Rubrivirga marina: one gene and its partner. The protein of the gene in region 1 binds, or shares a complex with, the protein of each later gene. Links are inferred from orthologs where the notes say so. Each region holds a gene or a part of one and is shown on either strand. Other genes may lie near its edges. The genes, in order: meaB and BSZ37_RS18385.

What was found.
Region 2: the proteins of meaB (region 1) and BSZ37_RS18385 are in contact, whole or in part, in a crystal structure (PDB 8DPB), measured with the Methylorubrum extorquens proteins. The link is inferred for Rubrivirga marina from one-to-one orthologs. Residues at the interface, in SOR26638.1 of Methylorubrum extorquens: Arg20, Ala21, Ala24, Arg25, Thr28, Ser32, Arg33, Arg34, His37, Thr98, Gly99, Gly100, Ser101, Ile102, Leu103, Lys106, Thr107, Ala110, Ala113, Ile114, Asp115, Arg116, Ala118, Phe119, Ile120, Arg121, Pro122, Pro124; in SOR27001.1 of Methylorubrum extorquens: Glu577, Glu578, Asn579, Asp580, Gly581, Arg582, Arg583, Arg585, His596, Ala604, Ser605, Ala608, Asp609, Gly611, Phe612, Asp613, Val614, Asp615, Ile616, Gly617, Pro618, Leu619, Glu625, Arg628, Gln629, Val631, Glu632, Asn633, Asp634, Glu661.

Annotation. Positions count from the first base shown.
Region 1 is NZ_MQWD01000001.1:2,141,576-2,144,719, reverse strand. The notes cover bases 310-3,144. They hold meaB (methylmalonyl Co-A mutase-associated GTPase MeaB), read right to left. Parts: upstream 2,279-3,144; coding sequence 1,340-2,278; downstream 310-1,339. Other genes in these bases: aspS (aspartate--tRNA ligase), read left to right, coding at 2,441-3,144; BSZ37_RS08795 (peptide MFS transporter), read right to left, coding at 310-1,251. In the rest of the region: more of BSZ37_RS08795, read right to left, coding at 1-309. UniProt on the Escherichia coli protein: Binds and hydrolyzes GTP. Likely functions as a G-protein chaperone that assists AdoCbl cofactor delivery to the methylmalonyl-CoA mutase (MCM) ScpA and reactivation of the enzyme during catalysis.
Region 2 is NZ_MQWD01000001.1:4,296,093-4,299,266, reverse strand. Bases 258-3,122 are described here. They hold BSZ37_RS18385 (acyl-CoA mutase large subunit family protein), read left to right. Parts: upstream 258-830; coding sequence 831-2,414; downstream 2,415-3,122. Other genes in these bases: BSZ37_RS18375 (hypothetical protein), read left to right, coding at 3,103-3,122; BSZ37_RS18380 (hypothetical protein), read right to left, coding at 2,415-2,912; BSZ37_RS18390 (DinB family protein), read right to left, coding at 258-663. Also shown: BSZ37_RS18395 (YkvA family protein), read right to left, coding at 1-80; more of BSZ37_RS18390, read right to left, coding at 154-257; more of BSZ37_RS18375, read left to right, coding at 3,123-3,174. UniProt on the Escherichia coli protein: Catalyzes the interconversion of succinyl-CoA and methylmalonyl-CoA. Could be part of a pathway that converts succinate to propionate.

The DNA of each region.
Region 1 (3,144 bases):
CGTCACGAACCCGAGGCCGAGGAGCACGAGGCCCATCCCGAACTTCGTCGCCGTCGAAGGGTCGGCGTTCCGCCGCGCGAGCGCCGTCCAGATCATGGCGACGAACGGGGCGATCGTGAAGATGAAGAACGCGTTCAGCGACTGGAACCACGCGGCCGGGACCGTGTCGCCGTCCTGGAGGCCGGGGATCCACTGGAGCCAGCCCGGGAGGCTCCTGTCGGTCTGGTTCTCGGCGAACAGGTTGAGGCTCGACCCGGCCTGCTCGAACGCCGCCAGGAAGACGGCGTAGCCGAGGAACAGGAGGATGATCATCCACAGCCGCTTCTTCTCGCCCTCCGTCCAGTACGGCCGCGTGAGGAGCCACGCGAACAGGCCGACCGTGATCGTGAGCAGGAGAACGGTGTAGATCCCCTGGATGACGCCGTTCGTGGCCGGAACGACGCCGGCGAGCATGAGCGCGGCGAGCCCGCCGAAGAACACGACCGTGCCGGCGAGCCCCTTCCAGAACAGGCTCCGCGACGCGTCGCGCTCCGCCTCGGCCTCCGCCGTCAGCTTCCCGACCTCACCGAGTTGGTTGCCGAAGATGAGGTACACGATCACGCCGATCAGCATCCCGACGCCGGCCGCGGCGAACCCGTAGTGCCACCCGTAGTTGACGGCGAGCGCGCCGCAGATCAGCGGGGCGGCAAACGCGCCGATGTTGATTCCCATGTAGAACAGGGTGAACCCGGCGTCGCGGCGGCCGTCCTCGGGGCCATAGAGCTGGCCCACCATGACCGAGATGTTCGGCTTGAGGAGCCCGGTGCCCAGGATGATGAGTCCGAGCCCCCCGTAGAACGTGGGGATCGAGTCGAAGGCCATCGTGAAGTGGCCGGCCGTGATGAGGATGCCGCCGTAGAGCACGCTCTGGCGCTGCCCCAGAATCCGGTCGGCGATCCACCCTCCCGGCAGGTTCGCGAGGTACACGAGCGACGTGTAGAGCCCGTAGACCAACGCCGAGGTCCCGACGTCGTAGCCCAGCCCACCGTCGACGGTCTCGGCCGTCATGAACAGGATGAGGAGGGCCCGCATCCCGTAGTAAGACGCCCGCTCGAAGAGCTCGGTAAAGAACAGGTTCGAGAGCCCGAGGGGGTGGCCGAAGAACCGCGTGTCGTTCGCGGAGAGGGCGCCGGTGGCGGTAGAGCCGCCCATCGCGGCGATCTCGCGGGCGGCGAGGTCGCTCGCGCCCTCGGCGTCGGGTCCTTTGCTCATATCGGTGGGGTCTGTTGGGGAAAACCGGACGGGCGAAGATAGCGGAGGGCCTACCCGAGCCCCAGAGCCGCGCAGGGGGCGCCCGACGTCACGGTCGGCGGAGGCCGCCGGCGAGCACGCGGGCCGCGAGCGCGTGCGGCGCCCGGCCCTCGGCGTCGAGCTCCCGGACCGCCTCGGCGAGCGTGTCGGCCCGGCCGCCGGTCCAGAAGTCGCGCCGCCAGTGGCCCTCGACGAGCCGCCGGACGCGCCGCCGCAGCCGCTCGGCCCGGATCTCGTCCCACCGCGCCGCCAGCCGCGCTCGGTGTCCGTCGAGGGCCTCCACGAGCGCGCCGAGGCCGTCGCCCTCGAGCGCCGACGCCTTCACCACCGCCGGCGCCTCGACGTCGCGGAGGTGGAGCGTCGCCCGGAGCGCCCGGACGAGGTTCGAGGCCTCCGGCTTGTCGGCCTTGTTGACGCAGAACACGTCGGCGACCTCCATGAGCCCGGCCTTCATGGCCTGCACGGCGTCGCCGGACTCCGGGACGAGGACGACGAGCGTCGTGTCGGTCGCCTCGGCCACGTCGATCTCGCCCTGCCCCACGCCGACGGTCTCGACCAGCACGATGTCGTAGCCCGCCGCGTCGAGCACGTCGCAGGCCGCCTCGGTCGCCTCGCTCAGCCCACCGAGCGCGCCGCGCGCCGCCAGCGACCGGACGAACACGCCGTCGTCCTCGGCATGGCGGTCCATCCGGACGCGGTCGCCGAGGAGCGCCCCGCCCGTGAACGGGCTCGACGGGTCGACCGCGACGACGGCCACGGTCTCGCCGCGCTCGCGGAAGGCGGTCACCAGCCGGTCGGTGAGCGTCGACTTGCCGGCCCCGGGCGGGCCGGTGATCCCGATCCGCCACGCGCGGCCGGTGTGCGGATAGAGCGCGTCGACGAGCGCGTCCGCGCCGGGCAGCCCGTTCTCGACGGCCGTGAGGGCGCGGGCCACGGCGCGGCGCTGGCCGTCACGGACGGCGGAGTCGAGATCGGAGGCGTCGGACACGGACAGGAGATGGGAGACGGGAGACTGAAGTTCGCAGGCGCACGCCGGCTCCGCCCGCCTCGGCGCCGAGGCGGGCGGAGCCGCGGGGGAACTCTCCATCCCCGATCCTCCATCCTCTTCCCTCGCCCCCTCTAGCTTTCCCGCCCCTCTCCCCGCAGACCCATGGCCGACGCCCGCCTGACCCCCATCGACGCCCCCACCCACGGCGACCGCACCGACACGTGCGGCGCGCTCCGCGAGGGCGACGCCGGCCGGACCGTCGTGCTCAAGGGCTGGGTCGACCAGCTCCGCAACTTCGGCGGGCTCAACTTTGTCGACCTCCGCGACCGCTACGGCCTCACGCAGCTCGTCTTCTCGCCGGAGCTCAACAAGGACCTCGCCGACCTCGCCGAGAAGCTCCGGATGGAGGACGTGATCTCGGCCAAGGGCGAGGTCCGCGTGCGGGAGCGGAAGAACCCGGAGATGGCGACGGGCGACGTCGAGGTCTACGTCACCGACGTCGAGGTGCTGGCGGTGAGCGAGCCCACGCCGTTCGTCGTGAGCGAGAACGACCCGAAGGCGACGCGGCCGGGCGAGGACCTCGCGCTGCAGTACCGCTACCTCGCCCTCCGGAAGGCGCGGCTCCAGCACAACCTGATGCTCCGGTCGAAGCTGTACCAGAGCGTCCGGAGCTACTTCCACGCCCACGAGTTCGCCGAGGTCGAGACGCCGGTCCTCATGAAGTCGACGCCGGAGGGCGCGCGGGACTACCTCGTGCCGAGCCGCGTCCACCCCGGCCGGTTCTACGCGCTCCCGCAGAGCCCGCAGACGTACAAGCAGATCCTGATGATGGCGGGCTTCGACCGCTACGTCCAGATCACGAAGTG
Region 2 (3,174 bases), 2.2 Mb from region 1 along the record:
GCCACGACGAGCGCGTCCACCTCGCGCTCGAGGCGGCGGGCGGCGGCGCGGAGGCGGGCGAGGGGGGACGGCGCGGACACGCGCGCAGGCTACCTCCGCCGGACCCGTCGCGCCGCATCGGAACGGCCGCTCGGCGAAAGAATCGGCGACCTCTTACACCCCGTCCGGGTGGCCTTCGCCTGGAGGCGGCCAGAGGCCGAGCTGGCGCCGGAGCGCGACGATCTGCCCGAGGTGGTGACTGTTGTGGTCGGCCGCGACGAGGAGCTGGCGGAGGACCGTGTAGCCGGGCGCGTGGTCGAGCTCGGCCGTGAGGTCGGCCGTCTCGGCGAGCGTCACGAGCGTGTCGAGGTCGCGGAGGAAGGCGGCCCTCTCGCGGTCCCAGTCGCCCGAATCGGCCGGGGCGTCGGGCCAGTAGTCGTCGGGCCAGTCCTTCGACGCGTAGTCGTCGGAGGTCGCGTACTCGAGGAGGTCGGCCTGCGCGTAGCGGAGGTGCCACACGAGGTCGTAAAGCGAGTAGGGGAGGCCGTCGACGCGGTCGTTCACGTGGGCCTCGGGCACCCCGTCGAGCGCGCGGAGCCCGGCGTGGGCCTGGCCGCCCCGGAGAAGGGCCGTGAGCTCGTGGCGGAGGCGGGCGTCGGGGGAGAGGTCGCGGGGCGGGGGCATGGCACGATGGAGGGACGCCCGAAGCTAGGCGCCCCCGCTCGCCTCGACGCCGAGGCGGGGCGGGCCGGGGCCACGTGGGTGGGGGGAGCAGAAGCCCCGATCGTGTCTGGGCCCGTCCCCGGCACCGCGGCCGCCGACCGGCGTACCCGCCCGAAACCCCGACCGCCATGCCCGCCGACACCGCCGCCGCCGAGACGACCTCCGGCCTCGCCGTCCCCACCGTCGCCACCGAGGCCGACCTCCCTTCCGATCTCGACGGCCGCCTCGGCGAGCCCGGGCAGTTCCCGTTCACGCGCGGCGTCTACCCCGAGATGTACCGGACGCGGCTCTGGACGATGCGCCAGTACGCCGGCTTCTCGACCGCCGCCGAGTCGAACGCGCGCTACCACGCGCTCCTGGCGGCCGGCGCGCGCGGTCTCAGCGTCGCCTTCGACCTGCCGACGCAGATCGGCTACGACCCCGACGACCCGATGGCCGAGGGCGAGGTCGGCAAGGTCGGCGTGTCGATCGCCTCCATCGAGGACATGCGACGGCTGTTCGACGGGATCGATCTGGAGAAGGTCACGACGTCGATGACCATCAATGCGACGGCGCCGATCCTCCTCGCGCTCTACGTGGCCGTCGCCAAGGAGCAGGGGGCGGACCCGAAAAAGCTCGGCGGGACGATCCAGAACGACATCCTCAAGGAGTACGCCGCGCGCGGAACCTACATTTACCCGCCGCGTCCGTCGATGCGGTTTATCACCGACACGTTCGCGTGGTGCGCCGAGCACACCCCGCGCTGGAATACGATCTCCATCAGCGGGTACCACATCCGCGAGGCCGGCGCGACGGCCGTCGAGGAGCTCGCGTTCACGCTCGCCGACGGGATCGCCTACGTCGAGGCCGCCCTCGACGCGGGGCTCGACGTCGACACGTTCGGGACCCGGCTCTCGTTCTTCTTCAACGCGCACAACGACTTCTTCGAGGAGGTCGCCAAGTTCCGGGCGGCACGGACGCTGTGGGCCGAGATCATGCGCGACCGGTTCGGCGCGACGGACCCGAAGGCGATGATGCTCCGGTTCCACACCCAGACGGCCGGCTCGACGCTCCAGGCCCAGCAGCCGCTCGTCAACGTCCCGCGCGTGACGCTCCAGGCCCTGGCGGCCGTCCTCGGCGGGACCCAGTCGCTCCACACGAACGGGTTCGACGAGGCCCTCGCCCTCCCGACCGAGCAGGCGGCGACGCTCGCGCTCCGCACGCAGCAGGTCATCGGCCACGAGAGCGGCGTCACGGAGTCGGTCGACCCGCTCGCAGGCTCGTACCTCGTCGAGCGCTTGACGGCCGACGTGGAGACCGCGGCGCGACGGCTCATCGAGGAGATCGACGCGATGGGCGGGGCGGTCGCGGCCATCGAGGACGGATTCTTTCAAGACCGGATCGCGCAGTCGGCGTACCGGGCGCAGCGCGAGATCGAGGCGGGCGAGCGCGTCGTCGTCGGCGTCAACCGGTTCGCGTCGGACGGCGACGAGGCCGAGGTCGAGCTGCTCCGCGTGTCCGACGAGGTCCGCGAGGAGCAGGTCGCGCGCGTCCAGGCGCTCCGGGAGGCGCGCGACGCCGGCCGGTGGGAGGCTGCGATGGACGCCGTCGAGCGGGCCGCGCGCGGCGACGAGAACGTCGTGCCACACGTGCTCGACGCCGTCGAGGCGGAGGCGACGGTCGGCGAGATCGCCGGGCGGCTTCGCGAGGTCTGGGGCGAGTACGCGGGCTGACTACAGGCCCACGCGCAACGCGAGGCCCGTCCCCGTCGGCGTGAGTCGGACGCGACGGGAGCTCGCGTTCGTCCCGGCCGTGACCACGTCGTAGGCCACGCCGGAGAGACCCACGAGCCCGCCCACGACGGCGACGCCCCCGAGGGCCAGACGCTGGGCCTCGGAGTCGTTCCAGAACGCTCCGGCGGCGGCTCCCAGCAGGATCGCGGCGCCGCCCGCCCGGAGACCCAGCCCGATCCCGGCGTCGGCCCACTCGCCCTGGATCAGGTTGCCGGCCGACGGGCCCACCGCCGCGCCGAGCACGATCAGGACCGCCCGCGAGCCGTCATCGACGTCGACCGCGAGCCCGGCCCCGATGGCTCCGGCCGTCGCGGCGACGGAGACCCCGACGGCGACGGCAGGCGTGATGACGCCCGCCTCCGCGGGTGCCGGCGCGAGGGGCTGGGCCGCTGCGGCGACGGGCACGAGTACGACGAGGGCGAGCAGGACAGGGCGCATCGAACCGGAGGCGATCCGACACGATACGCACATGTCTTCGGCGAGGCGGAGGCGACGGTCGGCGACACCGCCGGGCGGCTCCGCGAGGTCGGCGGCGAGCACGCGAGGGGACGCCGGCCTCTTCTTCGCCGTGCGTTCGCGGCGGACGCACTGGTCGTGCGTCTTCAGAGCAACCCCTCCGTTCCCCGCCATGGCCGACCCGACCCGCCTCCCGCACTCCGCCCTCGACCGCCTCGACGACCGGATCGCCCGGTTCCTGCGC